DNA from 3 places in the Pseudomonas sp. TE3910 genome. Region 3 is predicted to be linked to each of the others. Evidence: riboswitches for the same ligand, from Rfam matches in the RefSeq annotation. Region 3 holds a riboswitch; each other region holds the start of a gene.
The links. A riboswitch is a leader RNA that binds a small molecule or an ion and turns the genes downstream of it on or off. The one in region 3 is predicted to bind cobalamin.
Positions count from the first base shown of each region.

Region 1: linked by a shared signal. The riboswitch ahead of ACZ9H3_RS06240 (TonB-dependent receptor) and the one ahead of ACZ9H3_RS03975 (CbtB domain-containing protein) in region 3 are both predicted to bind cobalamin.
Region 2: linked by a shared signal. The riboswitch ahead of cobO (cob(I)yrinic acid a,c-diamide adenosyltransferase) and the one ahead of ACZ9H3_RS03975 (CbtB domain-containing protein) in region 3 are both predicted to bind cobalamin.

Region 1 covers NZ_JBWBQN010000001.1:1,415,656-1,423,391, forward strand. Annotated here, with positions in the region: gene ACZ9H3_RS06225 (CAP domain-containing protein) at 1-653, opposite strand, end outside; gene ACZ9H3_RS06230 (2-aminoadipate transaminase) at 874-2,127, opposite strand; gene ACZ9H3_RS06235 (amino acid permease) at 2,514-3,914, shown strand; cobalamin riboswitch at 3,945-4,145, shown strand; partial or broken gene ACZ9H3_RS06240 (TonB-dependent receptor) at 4,205-6,396, shown strand; gene ACZ9H3_RS06245 (ABC transporter ATP-binding protein) at 6,417-7,202, shown strand; gene ACZ9H3_RS06250 (ABC transporter substrate-binding protein) at 7,199-7,736, shown strand, end outside.
Region 2 covers NZ_JBWBQN010000001.1:2,176,181-2,183,916, forward strand. Annotated here, with positions in the region: gene ACZ9H3_RS09770 (cobyric acid synthase) at 1-793, opposite strand, end outside; gene cobD (threonine-phosphate decarboxylase CobD) at 790-1,782, opposite strand; gene cbiB (adenosylcobinamide-phosphate synthase CbiB) at 1,775-2,683, opposite strand; gene bluB (5,6-dimethylbenzimidazole synthase) at 2,683-3,330, opposite strand; gene ACZ9H3_RS09790 (cobyrinate a,c-diamide synthase) at 3,327-4,622, opposite strand; gene cobO (cob(I)yrinic acid a,c-diamide adenosyltransferase) at 4,619-5,230, opposite strand; cobalamin riboswitch at 5,410-5,630, opposite strand; gene ACZ9H3_RS09800 (O-methyltransferase) at 5,715-6,362, opposite strand; gene ACZ9H3_RS09805 (C40 family peptidase) at 6,381-6,917, opposite strand; gene ACZ9H3_RS09810 (C40 family peptidase) at 7,050-7,685, opposite strand.
Region 3 covers NZ_JBWBQN010000001.1:874,289-882,024, reverse strand. Annotated here, with positions in the region: gene cobN (cobaltochelatase subunit CobN) at 1-1,242, opposite strand, end outside; gene cobW (cobalamin biosynthesis protein CobW) at 1,246-2,313, opposite strand; cobalamin riboswitch at 2,412-2,611, opposite strand; cobalamin riboswitch at 2,671-2,892, shown strand; gene ACZ9H3_RS03975 (CbtB domain-containing protein) at 2,990-3,178, shown strand; gene ACZ9H3_RS03970 (CbtA family protein) at 3,190-3,879, shown strand; gene ACZ9H3_RS03965 (cobalamin biosynthesis protein) at 3,879-4,304, shown strand; gene cobM (precorrin-4 C(11)-methyltransferase) at 4,344-5,090, shown strand; gene ACZ9H3_RS03955 (DUF1272 domain-containing protein) at 5,138-5,392, shown strand; gene ACZ9H3_RS03950 (response regulator transcription factor) at 5,645-6,253, shown strand; gene ACZ9H3_RS03945 (transporter substrate-binding domain-containing protein) at 6,250-7,736, shown strand, end outside.

The DNA.
Region 1 (7,736 bases), 540 kb from region 3:
CATGCCCGGTCTGCAGGCATGTCACCATCAAGGTCCCGATGGGCCAGGTAGTTGCCGCTGGCCATCGACCGGCTATGCCCTTGCGCTGCGGCCCCCAGGGCGCTACTCCACGCAAGCGGCCGGGCGGCGGCAAACCGTTTACGACCACAGAGGCGCGGCTTTGCCCGCGCCGCATTGACCTGTGCCAGCAAGGTAGCGCCCGCTGCTCGCCGATCCTCCAGATGCCCCTCGAGCAAGGGGCGCGCCAACACGACTCGCCACTCACTGTCGTCACGACGGATGCCGATATCCGCGTACTGGTTATCGAGCAAGGCTGCGCAGTAATCACGCGCTAGCTGGTCGAACGCCTCATCAGCGTCGTAGGCACCCACCAAGCGGATACTCCGCACTGCAACGGCCCGATAGCCGGAATCCTTCAACGCCTCGCGCATTTCACCGCGATAGCGAATCGGCAACGCCAGGCTCGACTTCAGCGCCAGTGGCGGCAAGGCGCGGCCCGCACTTCTGCTGCAACGCTGGGGATGAGCACGGTAGTCGTTGATCGCCTCCGCCAGTTGCTGTTCCCCGCGCGCATGGGCGGGGCTGGAAAGCAGCGGCAACAGCGGGACGAGGCAGAGCGAAACAACGCGGGAACAGTGGACGGCTTGGCGCATGAGGCAGACAGCTCTGAAGAGGTGACGACAGAAAAGGCAGTAACGCAGCCAAGGCAAGACATGCCAAGGCAGGGCCTAAGACTGGAGCCGCTGCACAAGGTTCATGGGGTGAAGGGTATTTTTTACCGAGGTGGCAAGGTCGCCAGCCGGGTCAGGGTCTTCAGGACGTCGTGCTACAGCGGCCCGAGGGCCGCTGTGAGCAGTAAGGCGGGCAATGATGTCAGGCGCTGAGTCCAGCCAGGCAGCGTTCGAGAATATCCAGGCCTTCCTCGAACACCTCGGGTTCGATGGTCAGCGGCGCCAGCAGGCGCACGATATGCCGGTATTTGCCACTCGGCATGATCAACAGCCCCGCCTCACGAGTGGTTTGCAACAACGTGGCCAGCGCCTGAGGTGCTGGCGAGCCGTCGGCATTTACCAACTCGATGCCGCGCATGGCGCCTGTGCCGGTCAGGCGCCCCAGGTGAGCGGACAAACCGGATGCTTTCCAGCGCTGATAACGCTCGACAATCGCCTTCTCTTGCCGCTCGCCCCAGGTGGCGAGGTTGCTGTCGCTCATTTGCTCCAGGCTGGCCAACGCCGCCGCACAGGCTATTGGGTTGCCTGAATAGGTACCGCCCAATGCGCCGCGCTGCAGCGTGTCCATCAATTGCCGACGGCCCACCACCGCGCCCAGCGGAACCCCGCCAGCAATACTCTTGCCCAGCAGCAGCAGGTCCGGCTCAATACCCAGGCGACCGAAGCCGAAACGCTGCCCGGTGCGCCCGAAGCCAGACTGAATTTCATCGACAATCAGCAGAATCCCGCGCTCATCGCAGAACTGACGCAGGTGCCGGGCAAACGCTGGCTCCAGCGCCAGGAAACCACCCTCGCCCTGAATCGACTCCACGATAAAACAGGCCACCTCGTTGACGTCGATTTCGACACTGAACAGGCGCTCCATGGCCTTCAGCGCCTGATCGACACTGACGTCGTTGTCCGGGCTGGGGTATGGCAAGTGATACACCGGCCCCGGCAACACACCAATGCCTTGTTTGTACGGGGCGACCTTGCCATTGAGGTTCAGGGTGGCCAGGGTGCGGCCATGAAAACCGCCGTCGAACGCCACCACCGCAGTGCGCCGGGTAACGCCCCGGGCAATTTTCAGGGCATTTTCGGCCGCTTCGGCACCACTGTTGGTGAGCATGCCACTGGCCGGGTAGCTCAGGCCGATGAACGCCACAAGCCGCTCCATCAACTGAAGGTAAGGCGTGTGCGGCACAGCGTTGAACGCCGAGTGGGTCAAGCGTGCTGCTTGCGCCTGAATCGCCGCCACCACCGCCGGGTTGCAATGGCCCAGGTTGAGCACGCCGATACCGCCGACAAAGTCGATGTAACGCTTGCCATCGACATCCCAGACCTCGGCATTGCGGCCATGATCGAGTTCGATCGGGTGAACTATTGCGATGGAATTGCTGATGGTTTGCGCAGGCATGACAAGCGCCGCTCCCGTGGCTTGAGGGTCGTGTATGGCGGCTATCTAAGCGAGTGACGGTGGCCTGGCACAAGCGAATAAAAATTCTACTGTCATTCCTAAAAGTATCGAATCTGGCGTCACCGGCCACAAATCACTTAGCAAGAAGGTTTTCCTTAAGACCTCGCACGGTCGTCCCAGGCACACATTGAATTCCCCCAAGGAATGATGTTCTGAGTATTGCTCGTTTGTTGAAGCCCCGTTCGTCGACCAATACTGATCTGGATCAATTACCAGGAGCAGGACGCAGTACCGACACGGAAGGTTTCCTTACTAACGATTGTTCAGCGCCGGCTCACCCCGAACGGACCTGTGAGCCAGGGGGCTGCTGAACCGAGGGTTGATGCATGAGTTCAAACAATAACAACCGCGGGCAACGCTCGCTCAAGCATGGCCTGACCACACGCCAGGTCTCGATGATCTCCATCGCAGGCATTATCGGTGCGGGTCTATTCATCGGCTCCTCCAACGCCATCGCCACCGCAGGCCCGGCCATCCTGATCTCCTACGCACTGACCGGTTTGCTGGTGCTGTTGGTCATGCGCATGCTCGGCGAAATGGCCGTTGCAAACCCGAACAGCGGTTCGTTTTCCACCTACGCCGGCGAGGCCATCGGCCCTTGGGCCGGTTTCACCATCGGTTGGCTGTACTGGTGGTTCTGGGTGTTGATCATCCCGGTAGAAGCCATCGCCGGTGCCGACATCCTGCATGCCTGGTACCCCGCCATCCCGTCCTGGGCCTTCACCTTCCTGATCATGGTCACCCTGTCGGCCACCAACCTGATCAGCGTGCGCAATTTCGGCACCTTCGAGTACTGGTTCGCCCTGATCAAGATCATCGCCATCCTGGCCTTCATCGGCGTGTGCAGCGCGGCCGTACTGGGCTACTGGCCGCTGGCTGAAGTCTCGGGGGTCGGCCAACTGCTGAGCAATGGCGGCTTCATGCCGAATGGCTTTGGTGCGGTGCTGGGCGGCATTCTGGTGACCATCTTCTCGTTCTTCGGCGCCGAAATCGTCACCATCGCCGCCGACGAAACCGAGAACCCCAAAGAGAAGATCCGCCGCGCCACCAACCTGGTGATCTACCGTATTGCGATCTTCTACATCTTCTCGATTTTCTTCATCGTCTCGCTGGTTGCCTGGAACGATCCACGGCTGCTGCAAGTCGGCTCGTTCCAGCGCGCACTGGAAGTGCTCAATGTGCCAGGCGCGAAACTGATCGTTGACCTGGTGGTGTTCGTCGCCGTGACCAGTTGCATGAACTCGGGCCTGTACACCGCATCACGCATGCTTTACTCGCTGGGCGCACGCGGCGAAGCACCGACTGCAACACGCTATATTTCGCGCAGCGGCGTGCCGACCGTGGCCGTGCTGATGTCCACCCTGGCAGGCTTCGTCGGCTGCCTGATCAACTACCTGTTGCCGGGCAAGGTCTTTGGCTTCCTGCTCTCGACCACCGGCGCCATCGCCCTGCTGGTGTACCTGGTGATCGCGGTGTCACAACTGCGCATGCGTAAGCAGCTGGAGCAGAAAGGCCAGACCCCGGTGTTTCGGATGTGGCTGTTCCCATGGCTGACCTGGTTCGTCATCGCCTTGATCTGCAGCGTGCTCGGCTACATGTTGTTCAGCGCCGCATATCGCTATGAAACCCTGATGACCGCAGCGGTTGCCGGCATCGTCCTGATGATCAGCCTGGTGCGCAAATCGAGCACGACAACACCCGCCGCTGCTGCCGCGCAACGCGGCTAAGTGATTGACTGAGCTGGCGTTCGATGTTCAGATGCGCGCCAGTTTCAGGTGTCCTGCGCCGCCGTGCGCAGGGTGAAACGGGAAGCCGGTGCGTCTCTTTGACCAGTCCGGCGCTGCCCCCGCAACGGTAAGCGAGCGAGGCCTTCGACAGACCACTGTGCCACGGCATGGGAAGGTGAAGGCCTCATGACCCTCGCAAGCCCGGAGACCGGCCTGAAGCCTTGTTTGGCAACCCCGCGGTGGGCGGGCGCAGGCCGGTTGGCGGGCGCCTGCGTGCTCGTCATGCCTCTATGCGTTATTCCCCCGGGATTCATTCATTCCTGTTTCAGCCTGGAACGACATGTCCCGCAATTACCTGTTTCACACACTTGTGTCCTCTGCTTGCCTCTCGCTTTCACTGCCGACACTGGCCACCGATGATACCGAGCGCATCCTCGCCCTGCCCTCGACAGCCATCACGGGCGATCATGATAGCGAACACGAAGCCATCACTCTGGCAACACCACTGCCGACCGGCTCCCGACTGAACCTCAGTGCGCTGGAGACGCCTGCCAGCACCAGCAGCCTCGATGCCGAGGCCATCGACGGGCGCAACAACCGCAGTGTGCAGGACGCGGTCAGTCGCTCGCCGGGCATCACCTCTGTGGGCACCCCGGGCAACGGCAACACAGCCCTTTCTGCCCGAGGCTTCAGCGGTCACAGCTCGGTGATGACCCTGTTCGACGGCTCGCGCTTGTACACCGGTGCAGGCACCCAGAGCTTCCCGGTAGACCCGTGGATGGTCGAGCGCATCGATATCATTCGTGGCCCGGCCTCGGTGCTGTATGGCGAAGGGGCAACCGGGGCCGTGATCAACGTGATCCCGAAGAAGCCCTTCATCGGCGAGATCCGTAACCATCTGCGCCTGGGCTATGGCTCGTATGACCGCCAGCAATTGGGCCTGGACAGCGGTGGTTCGTTAAACGAGCGGCTGAGCTACCGGCTCACCCTCAACCGTGAGCAGAGCAACGGCTGGATTGATCGCGGCGACTCGGAAAACCTCGCCGGCAGTGCCGCGCTGCGTTGGGATGCCAGTGATGACCTGAGCTTCACCCTGGCCCATGAGCGTGGCGACAGTGAGCCGATGAACGACTTCGGTACTCCGCTGATCGACGGCCACTACCGCGACAGCCTGCGCAAAAAGAACTACAACCTCCATGACGCGGTACAGCGTTACCACGATGAATGGACGCGACTGAACAGCGACTGGTCGATCAACGAGAGCCTGACGGCCAGCAACCAGCTCTATTACATCAAGAGCCGCCGGCACTGGCGCAATGCCGAGGACTACAGCTGGGACAGCAGCCGCGACCAACTGCTGCGCCAGAGCTACCTGCACATCAAGCATGACCAGGAGCAAATCGGCGACCGCCAGAGCTTCTCTCTCGACCATACGTTGTTCGGCCTGACGAGCAAGACCGTGGTCGGTGCCGAATACAACCGGATTCGTTTCGACGTCGACAGCAATTCGCCGTACACCGACAACGGCGGCGACTACATCGACCCGTGGCAGCCGGCCCCGGGATACTTCAGCAGCCAGGACCCCACCCGCCCACAAACTCACAGCACCACCCAGACCTTTGCCCTGTTCGCGGAAAACCGCACGCAATTGTCAGAGCGCTGGTCGTTGGTCACCGGAATTCGCCGCGACCAGAACCATATCGACCGAGACAACCGGGTCGACGGCACGCGCAGCGACCGCAGCCTCGACGGCGGCAACTGGCGTGCCGGGCTGGTGTATGCAGTCACCGATCAGCTGTCGCTGTACGGCCAGTACTCCACCAGTGAAGACGGGGTTGGCGACCTGATCAGCCTCAGCCCGGCTGCACAGCAGATGGACCTGACCGAGTCGAAGCAAACCGAACTCGGCCTCAAGCAGCAGTTCTGGAACGGCCGTGGCGAGTGGACGCTGGCGGCTTATCAGATCGTGAAAAAGAAGCTGCCGGTGGTCACCGACAGCCACACGCGACTCACCCAGCAAGTCGGCCAGCAGTCTTCCGAAGGCCTGGAGGCGACCCTGGAGCTGGCCCTTGCGCAGCAGTGGCACGTCTCGGCAAACGCCTCGCTGGTGCGTGCCGCGTATGATGACTTCGACGAGGTGGTGGCCGGTAATATCGTGTCCCGCTCGGGCAACCGCCCGATCGGTGTACCACGGCGCACCGCCAACCTCTGGCTCAGCAAGGCCTTGCGCAACAACCTCGATGCCGGGCTGGGCTTGCGTTACGTTGATGCGCGCTATGCCGATACCGCCAACACCGCAACGGTACCGGGCTACACCGTGATCGATGGGAATCTCGGCTGGCAACTGCTGCCGGAGGTGCGTTTGGGCCTGCAACTGAATAACCTGCTCGACCGCCGCTATGCCGTCACGGCCCATAGCGCTGAGCAATGGCTGATGGGGGCGCCGCGCTCGTACTTCGCCACCCTCGATTACCGTTTCTAAGGCACAAGGAACCGCCGCTCATGACCGCATTGAATATCCAACAACTGCGCTGGACGCCGGCAGCACTCGAGCGTCGCCAGCACTGGTTGCTGCACGGTATCGACCTGCACGTGGCGGCCGGTGAGTTCGTCGGTCTGATCGGCCCCAATGGTAGTGGCAAGACCAGCCTGTTGCGCTGCGCCTACCGCTTCAACCCGCCCTTGGCCGGGCACGTCAGCCTGGACGGCACTGACCTCTGGCAACAGCGCCCGCGCTGGAGCGCACAACGCATTGCCGTCGTGCTGCAGGAGTTTCCCCAGGCGTTCGGCCTTACCGTGGCTGACGTCGTGGCCATGGGCCGCACGCCCCACCAGGGGATGTTTGCCGGCGACAACCAGGCAGACCGCCAGCTGATCGCACAGACCCTCGGCGCGGTTGGCCTGGGCAACCTTGATCAACACGATTTCGCCACCCTTTCCGGTGGCGAAAAACAGCGCGTGCTGCTGGCCCGTGCACTGGTGCAGCAACCGCAACTGCTGATACTCGACGAGCCGACCAACCACCTCGACCCACGCTACCAACTGGAACTGCTGGGCCACTTGCGCCGCCTGGGCTTGAGCACCCTGGCCAGTTTCCACGACCTGAACCTGGCTGCGGCATTCTGCGACCGCCTTTACGTCATCGACAACGGCTGCATTGTCGCCAGCGGCACACCGGCCGAGGTGTTGACGGCCGAACGCCTGCACCAGGTATTCGGTGTGCATGCACTGGTCGACACCCATCCACTGGCCGGCTACCCGCGCATTACCTGGATCACCGAACCATGAAACGAGCGCTTCCCTACCTCGCCTGGCTTGCGCTGCTGCCGGCCCTCTCGGCCCAGGCCAGCCATTACCCGCTGAGTGTGCAGAGCTGCAACCGCCAGGTCACGTTCGAGCAGGCGCCGCAGCACGTGGTCAGCCATGACATCAACCTGACCGGGATGTTACTTGCCCTCGGCCTGCGCGAACGCATGGTCGGCTACACCGGCGTCAGCGGCTGGAAAACCCTCGACCCGAGGCTCAGCACGGCCCTCGAGGGCGTACCGGAACTCGCCAGCCACTACGCCAGCGAAGAGAACCTGCTGGACGCGGGTGCCGACTTCTTTTTCGCCGGTTGGGGCTATGGCATGCGGATTGGCGGCCCGCTCACCCCGGCCAGCCTTGAACCGCTGGGGATCAAGGTCTATGAACTGAGCGAGTCCTGCTCGCGGATCATGCCGCAACGCGAGGCCAGCCTTGACGACCTGTACCGTGACCTGGGCAATCTCGGGCGAATCTTCTCGGTCGAAGCCCGCGCCGAGGCGTTGATCAACGACCTGC
Region 2 (7,736 bases), 1.3 Mb from region 3:
AATCGGTGTGGTTACTGATACGCGGCAACACCGGGACAATCACCTTGAGTACCTGCGCGACCTTGTCGCCCTGACGCTGATCGAGACCGTCCTCGGCCTCCAGGTGCAGGTCCATCACATAGGGCAACACACCCAACACCGGCTTGCCGGTGCGCGCTTCCAGCCAATCGAGGCCAGGCTGAAGCAGGGCGATGTCACCACGAAAACGGTTGATCACAAAGCCTTTGACTCGCGCCTGCTCCGTTGGCGACAGCAGTTCCAGGGTGCCGACCAGGTGCGCAAATACCCCACCCCGGTTGATGTCGGCGATCAGGATCACCGGGCAATCCACCGCCTCGGCAAAGCCCATATTGGCAATATCGCCGGCACGCAGGTTGATTTCCGCCGGCGAGCCCGCCCCCTCGACCATCACCACGGGATACGTCTCGCTGAGCCGCCGATGCGATGCCAACACCGCCTGCATGGCGATGGCCTTGTAGTCGTGATACGCCACGGCGTTCATGTTGGTGACAGCACGCCCATGGACGATGACCTGGGCACCGGTATCACTGTTCGGTTTGAGCAGCACCGGGTTCATGTCGGTGTGCGGCGCCAGGCCTGCAGCCTGGGCCTGTACAGCCTGGGCTCGACCAATCTCGCCACCGTCGGCGGTTACCGCGCTGTTGAGCGCCATGTTCTGCGGCTTGAACGGTACGACGCCAACCCCCTGGCGTACCAGCCAGCGGCATAACGCGGTCACCAGGGTGCTCTTGCCAGCATCCGAGGTGGTGCCTTGCACCATCAGGGTCGTCATGGCTGCTCCTTGCAGTAGTCATTCAACGCGAGGCTCAAGCGCTGCCAATCGTCTTCCGTATCGGGCAAACCAAACCGCAAGCTGGCCGGTTGCTCGAACAAGCGCAGCAAAATACCGCGTCGTGCCATGAACTCATGGATGTGGGCCGCCCGCTCAGTCACCAGGTACTGGAACAGGTCACAGCCACCACTGGGCGGCAGGCCGGCAGCCTCCAGCAAAAGGGCCAGGCGCCGGCTCGCATCGGCACAACGCTTGATCTGCAATTGATGAGCGGCCCGGTCCTGCAGGCAGGCCTGCCCCAGCACACGGGTTGGCCCACTGACCGCCCACGGCCCGAGCTGCTCAGCCAGCAGTTGCAGCATTTGCCGCTCGGCCACGACAAACCCCAAACGCACCCCGGCAAGCCCGAAGAACTTGCCGAACGAACGCAACACAATCAGGCCGGGGCGATCCGCGTAAGCCGCAATGCTCTGCGCGGGGGTGTTGTCCATAAACGCCTCGTCAACCAGCAACCAGCCACCATGCTGGGCCAGGCGCGCATGCCAGTTCAGCAGCTGCTCTGGCGACACGACGCGCCCGGTCGGGTTGTTGGGGTTGACCACCACCAGTACATCAAGGCTGTCGAGGTAGTGTTCGATCTGCGTCTCGTCCAGCTCACGCACCCGGTGCCCGGCACGCCGCCAGCCCTCGGCATGTTCGGCGTAACACGGCGACAGCACGCCGACCTTGCCAGTACGCCGCAGGCGCGGCAGCGCCTGAATAGCCGCCTGGGAACCCGCGACCGGCAGCAGGCGCTTGACGCCATAGTATTCGGCGGCAGCCTGCTCCAAGCCATCGTCGGTCTCCGGCAGCCGTGCCCAGGCCCGCAACGGAATCGGCGGGACACTGAATGGCCAGGGCGCGATGCCACTGGACAGGTCAAGCCAGCACTCCTGAGCAATACCGTACTGCTGGATCGCCCGCTGCAGGCGCCCTCCGTGTTCAAGCATAGAATTCTGCTCCCAGGCACAACACCAGCAACCACAACCAGACACCACGGCACACCAGTTGCCAGCCACGCTCGATAGCGTCGGCATCGGCTGCAGGGCCCTCGCCCAACTGAGCTCGCTCATGCAGTTCGCCATGGTAGACCGCCGCGCCACCCAACTCGACACCCAGCGCGCCGGCCCCGGATGCCATCACCGGCCCGGCGTTCGGGCTGTCCCATTGCGGCGCCTGGCGACGCCAGCAGCGCAAGGCCAGGCGAGTCTTGCCCAGCACGGCATAGGTCAGGGCCACCAACCGCGCAGGAATATAATTGAGTACATCGTCAATGCGCGCCGCCGCCCAACCGAAGCGCTCAAAACGCTCGTTGCGATAGCCCCACATGGCATCCAGGGTGTTGCTCAGCCGATAGAGCACCACTCCCGGCGCACCGGCGACGACAAACCAGAACAAGGCGGCAAACACGGCATCGCTGCCATTTTCCAACACCGACTCGGTAGCCGCCCGGGCGACGGCCGTCTCGTCCAGCTCACGGGTCTCGCGACTGACCAGAAAACCGACCCGACGCCGTGCCTCGTCAAGGTTGCCTTGGCGCAAGGCATCGGCCACTGGCATGACATGCTCGCCGAGACTGCGCAGCCCCAAGGCACAATAGAGGGCGAGGATCTCCACCCCCCATCCGATGTAGGGCAACCAGGACAACAGCGTAGCCGCCAGGGTCAGTGGTACCACAGCAAGAAACCAGGCCGTGACACCATGGCTGCGCCAGCCACGCCCACCCGCATTGAAACGCTGTTCCAGGCGCGAGGCGAAGCGCCCGAAAGCGACCAGCGGATGGCGACGCTTTGGCTCACCCAGCAGCGCATCCAGCGCCACACCGGCCACGCTCAGCAAAGCCACACTCATCAACGCTCTCCCCAATGGTTTTCATACAGCATGTCATCGAGCGGACGCGCCTTGGTCCAGCCTTCCAGTTCAAGCATTGGCGCAGGATAAAATGCCGCCACCGGCCCCAGGCAGAGCACGGCCAATGGCTTGGCCCCTTCGGGCATCCCCAGCAAATCCGCCAGTGCCTGTGGCTCGAACAACGATACCCAGCCCATCCCCTGCCCTTCGGCCCGCGCCGCCAACCAGAGGTTCTGGATAGCGCAGGAGAGTGACGCCAGGTCCATTTCCGGCAGCGTACGGCGACCGAAAATATGCCCCTCGCGCTTATCCATCAATGCCGCCACCAACACCTCGGCACAGTCGCTGATGCCTTCGACCTTGAGTTTCATGAAGTCGTCGGCACGCTCGCCAAGCGCTTCGGCCGTGCGCACCCGCTCCTGCTCCACGACCACCTGGATACGCTGACGCAAGCTGCGGTCAGTAATACGGATAAAGCGCCAGGGTTGCATCAAGCCAACGCTGGGGGCCTGGTGCGCAGCCTGAAGCAGGCGCGCCAGAAGCTCAGGTGCCACCTTGCCGCCGATGAAGTGACGCATGTCACGGCGCTCGGCAATCACGCGGTACACCGCTGCCCGTTCGTCCGCGCTGAAATCGTGTTCGCTCATGGTGCCAGTAGCGCCGCCGACGCGTGGGGGTTGGAAGGAAAATAGAAATGCACATAGGAGGCGGTCAGCCGCCCACAGCGATAGACCGCTTCGGCTCCACGCCCACCATTGGGGCTCTGCCCGCGAGCAATCGGGGTCAACTCGGTCTGGGTCAACGAATGGTGGTAGGTGTGCCCGCGCAAGGTGCCTTCCGGCAATGCCACCGCTTGCAACGCCAGCGCCGCCAAGCGCTTTTGCATCACGGCCTCACCGGGCAACAGGCCGAGCAACTCGGCACGCTCACCCGCCACATCAGTGAGGGCATCCAGCAGGTAGAGCATGCCACCGCACTCGGCCAACAGCGGCTTGCCCAATTGATGATGGGTACGAATGGCCGTCAGCATGGGTCTGTTGGCCGCCAGGGCCTGATGGTGCAGTTCAGGGTAACCGCCCGGCAAATAGAGGCTGTCGGCCTCCGGTAACTGTTCGTCATGCAGCGGCGAGAAAAAGCTCAGTTGCGCGCCCATGTCGCGGAGCACATCGAGGTTGGCGCCATAGGTAAAGGCAAACGCCTCATCACGGGCCACTGCGATGCGGACACCGGCCAACAAAGGCTCAACCGTGTGCGGTTGGGGGGCTGAAAATGCTACGCTCGGTGGCAACGCCGATTCGCAACTTCCCCCCAGCGCCGCGGCGGCCGCATCAAGGCGAAGGTCGAGGTCGTTCAGTTCACTGGCCTGAACCAGCCCCAGGTGACGGCTTGGCAACTCGATGGCGGTTTCCCGTGACAGGCCGCCATACCAGCGCAGCCCCTCGGTGAGGCTACCCTCCAGCAGTTGTGCGTGGCGCAATGAACCGACGCGGTTGGCCAGTACGCCAGCAAATGGCAGGTCTGGCTGATAGCGTGCCAGGCCCAACGCCAGCGCACCGAAGGTTTGCGCCATGGCTGTACCGTCGATCACCGCCAGCACCGGCACACCAAAGTGCCGAGCCAGATCGGCACTGGATGGCGTACCGTCAAACAGGCCCATGACGCCCTCGATGAGAATCACGTCGGCTTCAGCCGCTGCTTCCCACAGCAAGCGTCGGCTCTGCTCGGCGCCAATCATCCACAGGTCCAACTGGTAGACCGGGGCGCCGCTCGCACGCTCAAGGATCATCGGATCGAGAAAGTCCGGGCCACATTTGAACACCCGCACCTTGCGACCCTGGTTGCGGTGCAGCCGCGCCAGCGCCGCAGTGACCGTGGTCTTGCCCTGACCGGACGCCGGCGCCGCAATCAATACCGCCGGGCAATGCCGGGTTTCACTCATAGTTCGACGCCTTTCTGGGCACGAATACCGGCCTGAAACGCATGCTTGATCATGCCCATCTCAGTGACGGTATCGGCCAGTTCGATCAGCTCCGGCTTGGCACCGCGACCGGTAACGATCACATGCTGCATCGGTGGCCGGGCCTGCAGGTCGGTGAGCACCTGTTCCAGGTCGAGGTAGCCATGTTTGAGTGCGATGTTCAGTTCATCGAGCACCACCAGGCTGATGGTCGGATCCTGTAGCAACTCGCGCGTCACCACCCAGGCGGCTTCAGCCGCGGCAATGTCACGCTGCCGGTCCTGGGTTTCCCAGGTAAACCCCTCGCCCATCACGTGATAACGCACCTGCTCGGGGAAACGCCGGAAGAACAGTTCTTCTCCGGTGCTGTTGCGGCCCTTGATGAACTGCACCACGCCGCACTGCATGCCGTGGCCCATGGCGCGGGCAAGCATGCCGAACGCCGAACTGCTCTTGCCCTTGCCATTGCCGCTCAATACCAGCAGCAAGCCGCACTCGTTCGGGGAATTGGCAATACGCTCGTCGATCACCGCTTTTTTACGCAGCATGCGCGCCAAGTGGCGTTCGTCACGCTCGGTGGATTCAGTCATCGCTAGTCTCCGCAGGCAACTGTCGGCCGGGCACCACAGGCCATCGTCAGCAACGACGACCGGCACGGGCTGGGGTTTGGAAAGGCCACTGGGCGGCGCGACAGATGAATGGACAAAGCACACGAAAAACGCGCAGGGCTGCGGCCAGAGGCCGGCGTACCGCGCATCACCCTCCGTGATGCCGTTGGCTGTAACAGGCCGGTCTCCGGGCTTGTGAGCGGGGTCATGCACACCCTGGCGACGCGCCTTCCCGGGTCGTAGACCCCGTGGCCCTGCGTAACCTTGACTCACCTACCGTTGCGGGGGCAGCGCCGGAATCGCGCTGCAAGCGCCCACCGGCTTCCCTGTTTCACCCTGCCAACCGCCACGGCTGCAGAGCACCTGAAACAAGTCGCGAAGGTTAGAGGGTTGGGCCGGGAGCGTCAATTAAAGCTGTCAGAACACCTGCTGACGCCGTGCCATGCGCGAGGCACGACAGACACGTTCAGCGCTTGCGGCATAAGGTCAGCCCATCCCCCAGCGGCAGCAACGACAAATCCACCCGCAGGTCGTCCTTCAATGCCGCGTTCAGCGCCTGGATTGCACGGGTGTCTTCACTGTCCGGTACGACCTGAAGCACGCGCCCACTCCACAGGGTGTTGTCGAACACCAGCAGGCCACCCGGACGCAGCACGCGCAAGGCTTCCTCCAGGTAACGCGGGTAATTGGCCTTATCGGCATCAATGAAGATCAAGTCGAAGGCTTCTGCATCGAGCGTTGCCAGGGTTTGCAGCGCCGGCCCCAGGCGCAACTCGATACGCTCGGCAACACCGGCCTCTTGCCAGTAGCGCTGTGCCGTGGCGTTGTAATGGCCTGGCAGATCGCAACACAGCAGATGCCCCCCATCCATGGCTTGCGCCATGCACAGGGCGCTGTAGCCAGTGAAGGTACCCACCTCGATGACTCGACGGGCACCGATCAACCGTATCAGCAAGGCGAGCAACTGCCCCTGTTCTGGCGCAACCTGCCAGCGCGCCTCTGGCAACGCCTGGGTTTCAGCACGCAGACGCGCCAACAGCGGCGTCTCACGCAGTGAAACACCTTGCAGGTAGAGATAGAGGGCATCGTCGAGGTAGAGCGTCTGACCGGTCATCGCCCACCTCGATTCAGATCAGGGGTTGCGTGCCAGGTTCGGCTGCGGCGGTTGCAGCACACGCTTGGCGTTCAGGTAAGCCTTTTGCCAATAGCTGTTCGCGAGGTAGTCCAGCCGCACCGTACCACCGGTACGAGGCGCATGGACAAAACGCCCTTCGCCCACATAGATACCGGCATGGCTGACCTCGGAGCCACCATTGGTGGCAAAAAACACCAGATCGCCAGACTGCAGCGCATTACGTTCGATGTTCGGCGCACGAATGCCGATCATCTCGCGGGTAGAACGCGGCAGGGAAATACCTGCGGCATCACGATAAACATAGCCGATCAGGCCGCTGCAATCGAATCCGGAGTCTGGCGTGTTGCCACCCCAACGATACGGCGTACCCACCAGGCCCAAGGCGCGGAACAGTACATCTTCGGCAACCGGGGAGAAATAGACTTGCGGTGCCATGACCGCAGGCTCGACCACTCGCGGGGCCGGAGCCTGGGTTGAGCAGGCGCCCAGCAGGGCTGCCAGGGCAAGTACCGCGAAACGCGCCATCATCGACATAGTCAGAACATCCTGTCTGAAGCCGGCTGGCACTTGGCCAGAAAATAGTGGTAGTGAAGATTAGACGCTTTCTAAAAACAAGCACGGCGACGCACCCTAGGGCTACGTCGCCGTGTCAAACCTGATCGAGGCTCAGTTACGCGAAATGGTGGTCGGACCCGCCATTGCCAGCGCGCGCTTGGCTTCGATGAAGGTTTTGCTCCAGTAGCGATCGCCAAGGCTGTCGATTCGCACACCACCGCTGCGACGGCTGCTGGAGTGAATGAACTGATCGTCACCCAGGTAGATACCGGCGTGGCTGACACGACCGCGACCATTGGTGCTGAAGAACAGCAAATCGCCTGGCTTGAGGTTGTTACGCGCAACCTGTGGCGCCTTGACGTTGATCATCTCGCGGGTAGAGCGAGGCAGCTTCATGCCAGCTTCTTCACGGAACAGATAACCGATGAAACCGCTGCAATCGAAGCCCGAGGCCTCGGAAGTACCGCCGAAACGGTAACGTGTACCGATCAGGGACATACCGCGCTCAAGAATGTTATCGGCCAGCGCAGGCAGCTGGTAAGGCTTGCTGCTGCCGAACTCGCTCAGCTCTTCTTCAGTAGCCAGTTCTTCATCAAACACCGAAGAGGTGCCAGAGGATTTGACCGAACCGTGATGAGCAGCGATGGATTGCTGCTCCTGCTGCTGCGATACAGGGCTATGCGCCGCGCAGCCAAAAAGCAGGGTTACAAGTGCGAGGGGCACGAGGGGTGCGAAGCGATTTAGCATGGGCACGACCGTGTCTAGAGTTCAATGAGGGGGAAACTATGCCCTCTATCG
Region 3 (7,736 bases):
CCCCTGAAGTGCCCGTAGAATGTTCAGCGCTGCAGCCGGGGTGTCCAACCCTACCCCGTTGCCAATTCGCCCGTCACGGGTCGGGTAGTTGGCAAGCACCAGGGCCACACGCTTCTGGGCATTGGGCAGTTGCGCCAGTTCACACCAGCGGCGTGCGAGCTCTGCAACGAAGTCCATACGCTCCGGCTGTGCACGGTAACAGACAACATCCGACTGGCTGCGCTCACTGCGCCACGCCAGGTCCTTGAAACTGATCGGGCGGGTGATGATGCGCCCATCGAGCTCCGGCAAGGCAATGTGCATCGCCAGATCACGTGCGCCCAAGCCCTGCTCGCTGGCCTGCCAACCGGGTTCGTTGTCTTGGGCGCAAATGGCCTGAAGCACCGGAATATTGCGGCGAAATGGCCGAAGGTGAGGCTTCTGCGGGCTGGACTGGGCAAACCCGGTTGTATTGATGACCAGCGCGGCCTCGACCTGATCCAGCCAGGCTTCCACTTGGGCCAGGCACTCGGCTTCCTTGAGGCTCGCCACCGCGATGGGCAGCGGGTTGAGCCCTGCGGCGCGGATGCGCTCGCAGAACACATCGATGAAGGCTGTATTGGCCGCTTGCAGATGCGAGCGGTAGAACAGGACAGGAACCACAGGCTGACTGGCTACCCAGTCAGCGAACCAGTCGTCCAGTACCGCCGCCTCGCGCTGCGGGTGATACACCAGCGTGCGCGGCAGTTGCTGGGGCACATCCCAGGTGTAGTCACGTCCGAGCCATTGATTGGCCATGCATTTGAAGAGGTTCAGCGCGTTGGCCTTGCCGCCCTGCCGCAGAAAGTGCCAGAGCCGCTCCGCGTCTGCCGCCGGCACGTTGCCAAGGCTGCTCAACTCCGGATCCGGACGGTCATCACCCGGCACCAGGATCAACTGCACGCCTTGGGCAGCCAATGCCACCAACTGCTCGACGCCATAACGCCAATACCCAATGCCACCGTGCAGCGACAGCAAAATGACCTTGGCATGGCGCAGCACCTGATCAACATACAGGTCTACCGACGCATGGTTCTGCACCTGCATCGGGTTGGCCAGACGCAGGCTGGGATAATCCTCCGGCAGTTGCCGGGCTGTTTCGGCCAGCAGTGCCAGGTGCGAATCACCGCTGCAGAGAATAACCAGCTCGGCGGGTGTCTGGCCCAAGTCGGCAATACTGTCATCCGGCACAAAGCCGCCGGGCTGGGTCCGCAGCAGGTGCATGGGTCAGGCGCCCAGCGCTGTACGCAGTTCAGCTTCCAGTGTCGCGCCATCCAGCGCCTGGCCGATCAGTACCAGACGGGTACTGCGCGGCTCGTCTGCGCGCCAGGCACGATCGAAGTGCTTGTCGAAACGCGTACCGACACCCTGGATCAGCAGGCGCATCGGCTTGCCCGGAATGGCTGCAAAGCCTTTGGCGCGGAGGATGCCGTGACGTACGACCAGTTGGGTCAAGGCATCAAGCAGCAAGCTCTCGTCGGATTCGGGCAGTTCAATCGAAATGGAGTCGAAAGCGTCGTGGTCATGATCATCATGGTCTTCGCCATCGTGATGGCTGTCATGGTGAGTGCGACGACCGTCAATGTGCGCTTCCGATTCCGCTGCCAATCCGAGCAAGACTTCAAGCGGTAGACGGCCACTGCTGGCCTCGACAACTTTGACCGCGGGTGGCAGCTCTTCGGCCACTTCGGCGCGTACCGCTGCCAAGGCATGCGCCTCGATCAGGTCGGCCTTGTTCAGTACCACCAGATCGGCACTGGCCAGTTGGTCGGCAAACAGTTCATGCAGCGGGGACTCGTGGTCCAGGTTCGGGTCGAGTTTACGCTGGGCATCCACCTGGTCCGGATACGCCGCAAACGTACCGGCAGCCACGGCCGGGCTGTCGACCACGGTAATGACCGCATCGACCGTGCAGGCGTTACGGATTTCCGGCCACTGGAAGGCTTGTACCAGAGGCTTTGGCAGGGCCAGGCCACTGGTTTCGATGAGGATATGGTCCAGGTCGCCACGACGTGCCACCAGCTCGCGCATGACCGGGAAGAACTCTTCCTGCACGGTGCAGCACAAGCAGCCGTTGGCAAGCTCGTACACCCGACCGCTGGCCTCTTCTTCCGTACAGCCGATGCTGCATTGCTTGAGGATTTCACCGTCGATGCCCAGCTCGCCAAACTCATTGACGATGACTGCAATACGGCGCCCCTGCGCATTGTCGAGCATATGCCGCAACAGCGTGGTTTTGCCCGAGCCGAGAAAGCCGGTGACGATGGTAACGGGGAGTTTTGCCAGTGTTTTCATGTCGTTGCCCTTGGCAGCAATGGCGGGCGGGCACGACGAAAACCACGGGGGTCATGTGCCCGTGCGCGTTCGCTACCGGATCACCCCGCCCGGTTGAATGTCGGAAACTGTCCGAGGCAGGTCTCCTGGCTTGCGTCGTGCTGGCGAACATACCAGCGGCACCGGCGCCTTCCCGCAAAACTACGCAGTGGCAATGCCAGGCTTTGCAACGCTTACAGTTGCGGGGGCAGCCGCGGCTTAAACCGCGTTCCCGTCTTAGCTCCGGGCTGACCGGAGAACCTCGAAACGGCAAGGCTACGCAGTCGTTCAGGGTCGGTCAACCGTCGTTGTGATTGACGCGCACCTGCGCCCGTGATTTGCTACCGCCTTCGTTTGGGTGCCTTTAACGAGGTGAAACGGGAAACCGGTGCGTCGCGGCCTGAGTTACGCGCGACAATTCCGGTGCTGCCCCCGCAACGGTAAGCGAGGAAAGCGTCTAGACCACTGTGCCAGCAACGCGGCATGGGAAGGTGACGCTCCAGGCTGAGCACAGTGTCAGCCCTCGCAAGCCCGGAGACCGGCCCAGTACAGAATTGACAAACCCGCGGTGGGCGGGCGCTGTTGCAACCTCTGGGTGAGTCCGCCCATGGGTTTCTTGCGCATGCCTGCTGCTGATAACCCCTCAGAGGAAAGCACCATGCCCGTCACAACCGCCCACAGCCACTCCGCCGCCATCAGTACCACTCGCAGCCAGCGCCTGGTCGTCGCTATCGGCGCATCGCTGCTGGGCTTGTGCCTGGTTTACTTCGCGGGTTTTTCGCACATCGAGGCGGTTCACAACGCTGCCCATGACACCCGTCACAGCGCCGCGTTTCCTTGCCACTAAGGGACAGCGCCATGATCAAGCACATTGCCCGCACGGCCGGCTTCACCGGCCTGCTCGCAGCCCTGCTGCTGACCTTGCTGCAAAGCCTGTGGGTCACCCCGCTGATTATCAAGGCGGAAGCCTACGAGAGTGCAGCGCCTGCAGTCGAAACCCACAGCCATGATGCGGGTACCGCCGAACATCATCACGATGCGCAAGCCTGGGCCCCCGAAGACGGCTGGCAACGGCTGCTGTCCACGACCGGTAGCAACCTGGTAGTGGCCTTCGGTTTTGCCCTGGTACTGGCGGGGCTGTATACCTTGCGTGCGCCTGGAGGTTGGGTCGCAGGCGTACTGTGGGGCCTGGCAGGCTTTGCGGTGTTCTGCCTGGCGCCCACGCTGGGCTTGCCAGCGGAGTTGCCAGGAACGGCCGCGGCCGATCTGGCGCAACGCCAATTCTGGTGGATCGGTACTGCAGCGGCCACCGCCATTGGCTTAGGGCTTATTGCATTCGCCAACAACGGTTTGCTCAAGTTACTGGGCGCCGTACTGCTGGTCATCCCTCATGTAATCGGTGCACCACAGCCAGACGCGCATGAGGCCTTGGCTCCGGAAGCACTGGAGGCCGAATTCAAACTCGCCTCACTGCTGACCAACGCTGCCTTCTGGCTGGCATTGGGCTTGATCAGCAGTTGGCTCTACCGTCGCCAGAGCCAGGCGTAATGCCTGAACGGCCCAATCCGTTGCGAGTATTCGCCGGGTTGGGCTGTCGCCGAGGCTGTTCGGTGGCAGCCTTGAGCGATCTACTGGATCAAACCCTGCAGGCCCATGGCCTCAGCCACGATAACCTGCTTGGCCTTGCCAGTATCGAACTGAAAAGCGAGGAGGCCGGCCTGCATGCCCTCGCCGCTCAACTCGGCATTCCACTGCTGTTTTTCAGCGCTGCCCAGTTAGCCACCTTTGAATCACGCCTGACCCACCGTTCGCTCCCCGCCTTCGCCCACAGCGGCTGTTACGGCGTCGCTGAAAGTGCTGCACTTGCATTGGCCGAGCACTACGGCTCAATGCCTGCACAGCTCCTTGTTCCACGCCATGCCAGCCTTAATGCCACCCTGGCATTGGCCTGCGGCGCGTCCTTTGACGGATAATCTGCGCCTCGCATCGACCTTACCTTCAGGATTCACCCCATGACCGTCTATTTCATCGGTGCCGGCCCCGGCGACCCGGAGCTGATTACCGTCAAGGGCCAGCGCCTGATTCATCGCTGCCCGGTCATTATCTATGCTGGCTCTCTGGTGCCCGCTGCCGTGCTCGAAGGGCACAGTGCCGAAACCGTGATCAACAGCGCTGAGCTTCATCTGGCGCAAATTGTCGAGGCAATGCGTGAAGCCCATGCCAAAGGCCAGGATGTAGCCCGGGTACACAGTGGCGACCCGAGCCTGTATGGGGCCATTGGTGAGCAGATTCGCCATTTGCGCGAACTGGCGATTCCCTTCGAGATCATTCCCGGTGTCACCGCTGCTGCCGCCAGTGCCGCCTTGCTCGGTTGCGAGCTGACCCTGCCAGAGGTTTCGCAGAGCGTCATCCTCACGCGCTATGCCGACAAATCGCCTATGCCCGCTGGCGAGGAACTGGCCAGCCTGGCCGCACACAAGGCCACGCTTGCCATACACTTGGGGGTGCAGCACCTGGCAAAGATTGTCGAAGAATTGCGCCCCCACTATGGCGGGGACTGCCCAATCGCGGTCGTGCACCGTGCGACCTGGCCGGACCAGGACTGGGTCAAAGGCACGCTGGACGATATCCTGACGCAAGTCCAGGCTAAAGGCTTCCGGCGTACTGCATTGATTCTGGTAGGACGGGTACTGGCAGCAGATGCCTTTGCCGAATCGGCGCTGTACCGTGCCGGCCACGCACACCTCTACCGGCCTTAGACGGCCTGTGTGCGACAGCGCACTCACTAAGTATGAAGGAGTCGACCATGCTTGAACTGCGTCCCAACTGTGAATGCTGTGGTACCGATCTGCCTGGCGACAGCCAGGATGCGTTTATCTGCTCCTTCGAATGCACTTATTGTCGAGACTGCAACAACAATGAATTGAAGGGCCTCTGCCCAAACTGTGGCGGTCAACTAACGGCCCGTCCGCCACGAGTTGGTGCAGCATTAGTGCGCAACCCAGCTTCGAAACAACGCATCGTCAAGGAAAACGGCTGTCCAACCCGCTCGAGCAAGTAGCCTCTCAACTGCAGGACACCGAAACGCGTCTTCATATGAGGCCGCGATTTCGGTTTTTCCAATCGTAGTTAGGCTTGCTTTACTTTGGCCGTAGGATTTTTCACTTAAACAACCTATATTTTTCTACGCTCCTATACTCTCCATACTCATTGGCTATTATTCTGCGTATCGTACGCTGCTTGCCGACAACGGCCTGGCGCGCCTTCCTGAGAGAATCAAGAAAAGGCCCACATTCACGACAAGGAGTTGCGCATGGCGAAGGTCTTAATCGTCGACGATCACCCCACTATTCGTATTGGCTTGAAGATGCTGCTGGAACAGCAGCGGCACCAGGTCCTGGGCGAGTGCGGCGACGGCGCAGAATCTATTCAGTTGGTTGAAAAGCTCAAACCCGACGTGGTCATTCTTGACCTTGGGCTGCCACGCCGTGATGGCCTGAGTGTGATCCAGCGTCTGCTGAAAGCGGATCAGCCGCCGCGCATTGTGGTGTACACCGGACAGGCAGCAGAGCTGTATGCCCGAAGGTGCCTGGATGCAGGTGCTTCCGCCTTTGTTCAAAAGGAAGAGACGGCCGACTCCCTGATGGCGGCCTTGAAAGCGGTTGTGTCCGGTTACTCTTACTTCCCTGACATGTCCTTGCGCGGCCCGATGACCACTGAGAAGCAGCGCCTGGAAGAGTTGTCCGCTCAAGAAATGGTCGTGCTGCGCTTGCTCGCCAAAGGCCGCTCCAACAAAGACATCGCTGACGACATTCAGCTCAGCCCAAAGACCATCAGTACCTACAAAACCCGAATCATGGAGAAGCTACAGGTCAATTCGCTGGTCGAAATGGTCGATCTGGCCAACCGTAATATGCTATGAAGCGCCCAAGGCTGGCCTTTCTGGCCTGCTGTCTGGTATTGCTGACAGCCAGTCACTCTTTCGCTGACAGTCAGGGCGAACCGCGTACGCTGCTCGCCCGCTCCTTGAGCAGCAGTAAACCCTTGTCGCTGTCGGAGGATGACCGTCAGTGGTTGAAAGACAAGCGCACGCTGGTATTGGGCACCTCGGCGCCGGACTACCCTCCGTTCGACATCAACCTCAGCCAGAACGACTATGAGGGCCTGACTGCCGATTACGCAGGCCTGCTCGGCGAGCAGTTGAAAATTCCGATTGAAGTGCAACGTTTCTCAAGCCGTCACGAGGCCATCGCCGCCCTGGATGCAGGCCGCATCGACCTGCTGGGCAGCGCCAACGGCTATGAGGCGGCAGACACTACGCTGATCCTGAGCCAGCCGTATGCCGACGACCAGCCCATCATTGTCACCCCACTGGGCAAACCCCGCAGTGCAGAGGACCCACTGGCAAACGTGACATTGGCCATGGTGGACCACTACCTGCCAGAGGCCGAGGTTCGCCAGCTTTACCCTGCTGCCCGCTTGCAACTCTATAACTCGACCCTGAGCGCCCTTTCTGCCGTGGCCTTGGGCCAGGCCGAGGCCTATTTCGGTGATGTCGTCAGTTCTGACTATCTGATTGGCCGGTACTTTCAAGACAGCTTGCGGATCTCGCATTTTGTCAAAAATGATCGAAGCAGCTTTTCCTTCGCGCTGTCACGCGACAATCAGACCTTGCTACGCCTGGTCAACCAGGCCCTGGGTAATATCGCTGACAGCGACCGCCTGAACGTACTACGCCGCTGGAGCAGCGGTAATGCGAGCATTCTGCTGAACCGTGAAGCGTCATCGCTGAATGCGAATGAGCGTGCCTGGATTGAACAACACCCCATCGCACGGGTTGCAGTGAACAGCACCTACGCGCCGCTTACGTTCATGGATGACAACCAGCACTTTCGCGGTATCACCGTTGACTTGCTGGAGCAGATCACATTACGCACCGGCTTGAGGTTCGAATTTGTAGAGGCCCCCTCGGTATCGGCAATCATCGAGCAGGTTGAACATGGCCAGGCTGACATAGCAGGGGCGCTGATGTATGGCCCGTCCCGGCAAGCCCGGCTCAATTTTACCCGCCCCTACCTGGCCAACCCCCAAGTGATTGTCACCAGCCTGCGCGAGGATGCACCGCAGAGCCTTGAGCAGCTCAAGGACCGACGCCTGGCGGTCGTGCGCGACTATGCGTTCAAGGACCAGTTGTTGAAGCAGCACCCGGATATTCAGTTGGTCGAGGCGCCCAATGCCATGGCGCTGATGGAGTACGTCGCTCAAGGCCGGGCAGATGCCGCCATCAGCACTCACCTGAATGCCGTTTACTTCACTCGCAGGTTGTTCAAGGACAGTCTACGGATCTGTGCAACGCTGGGTGATACACCGGTTACCGCCGCTTTCGCCACCGCGCCCGATGCCAC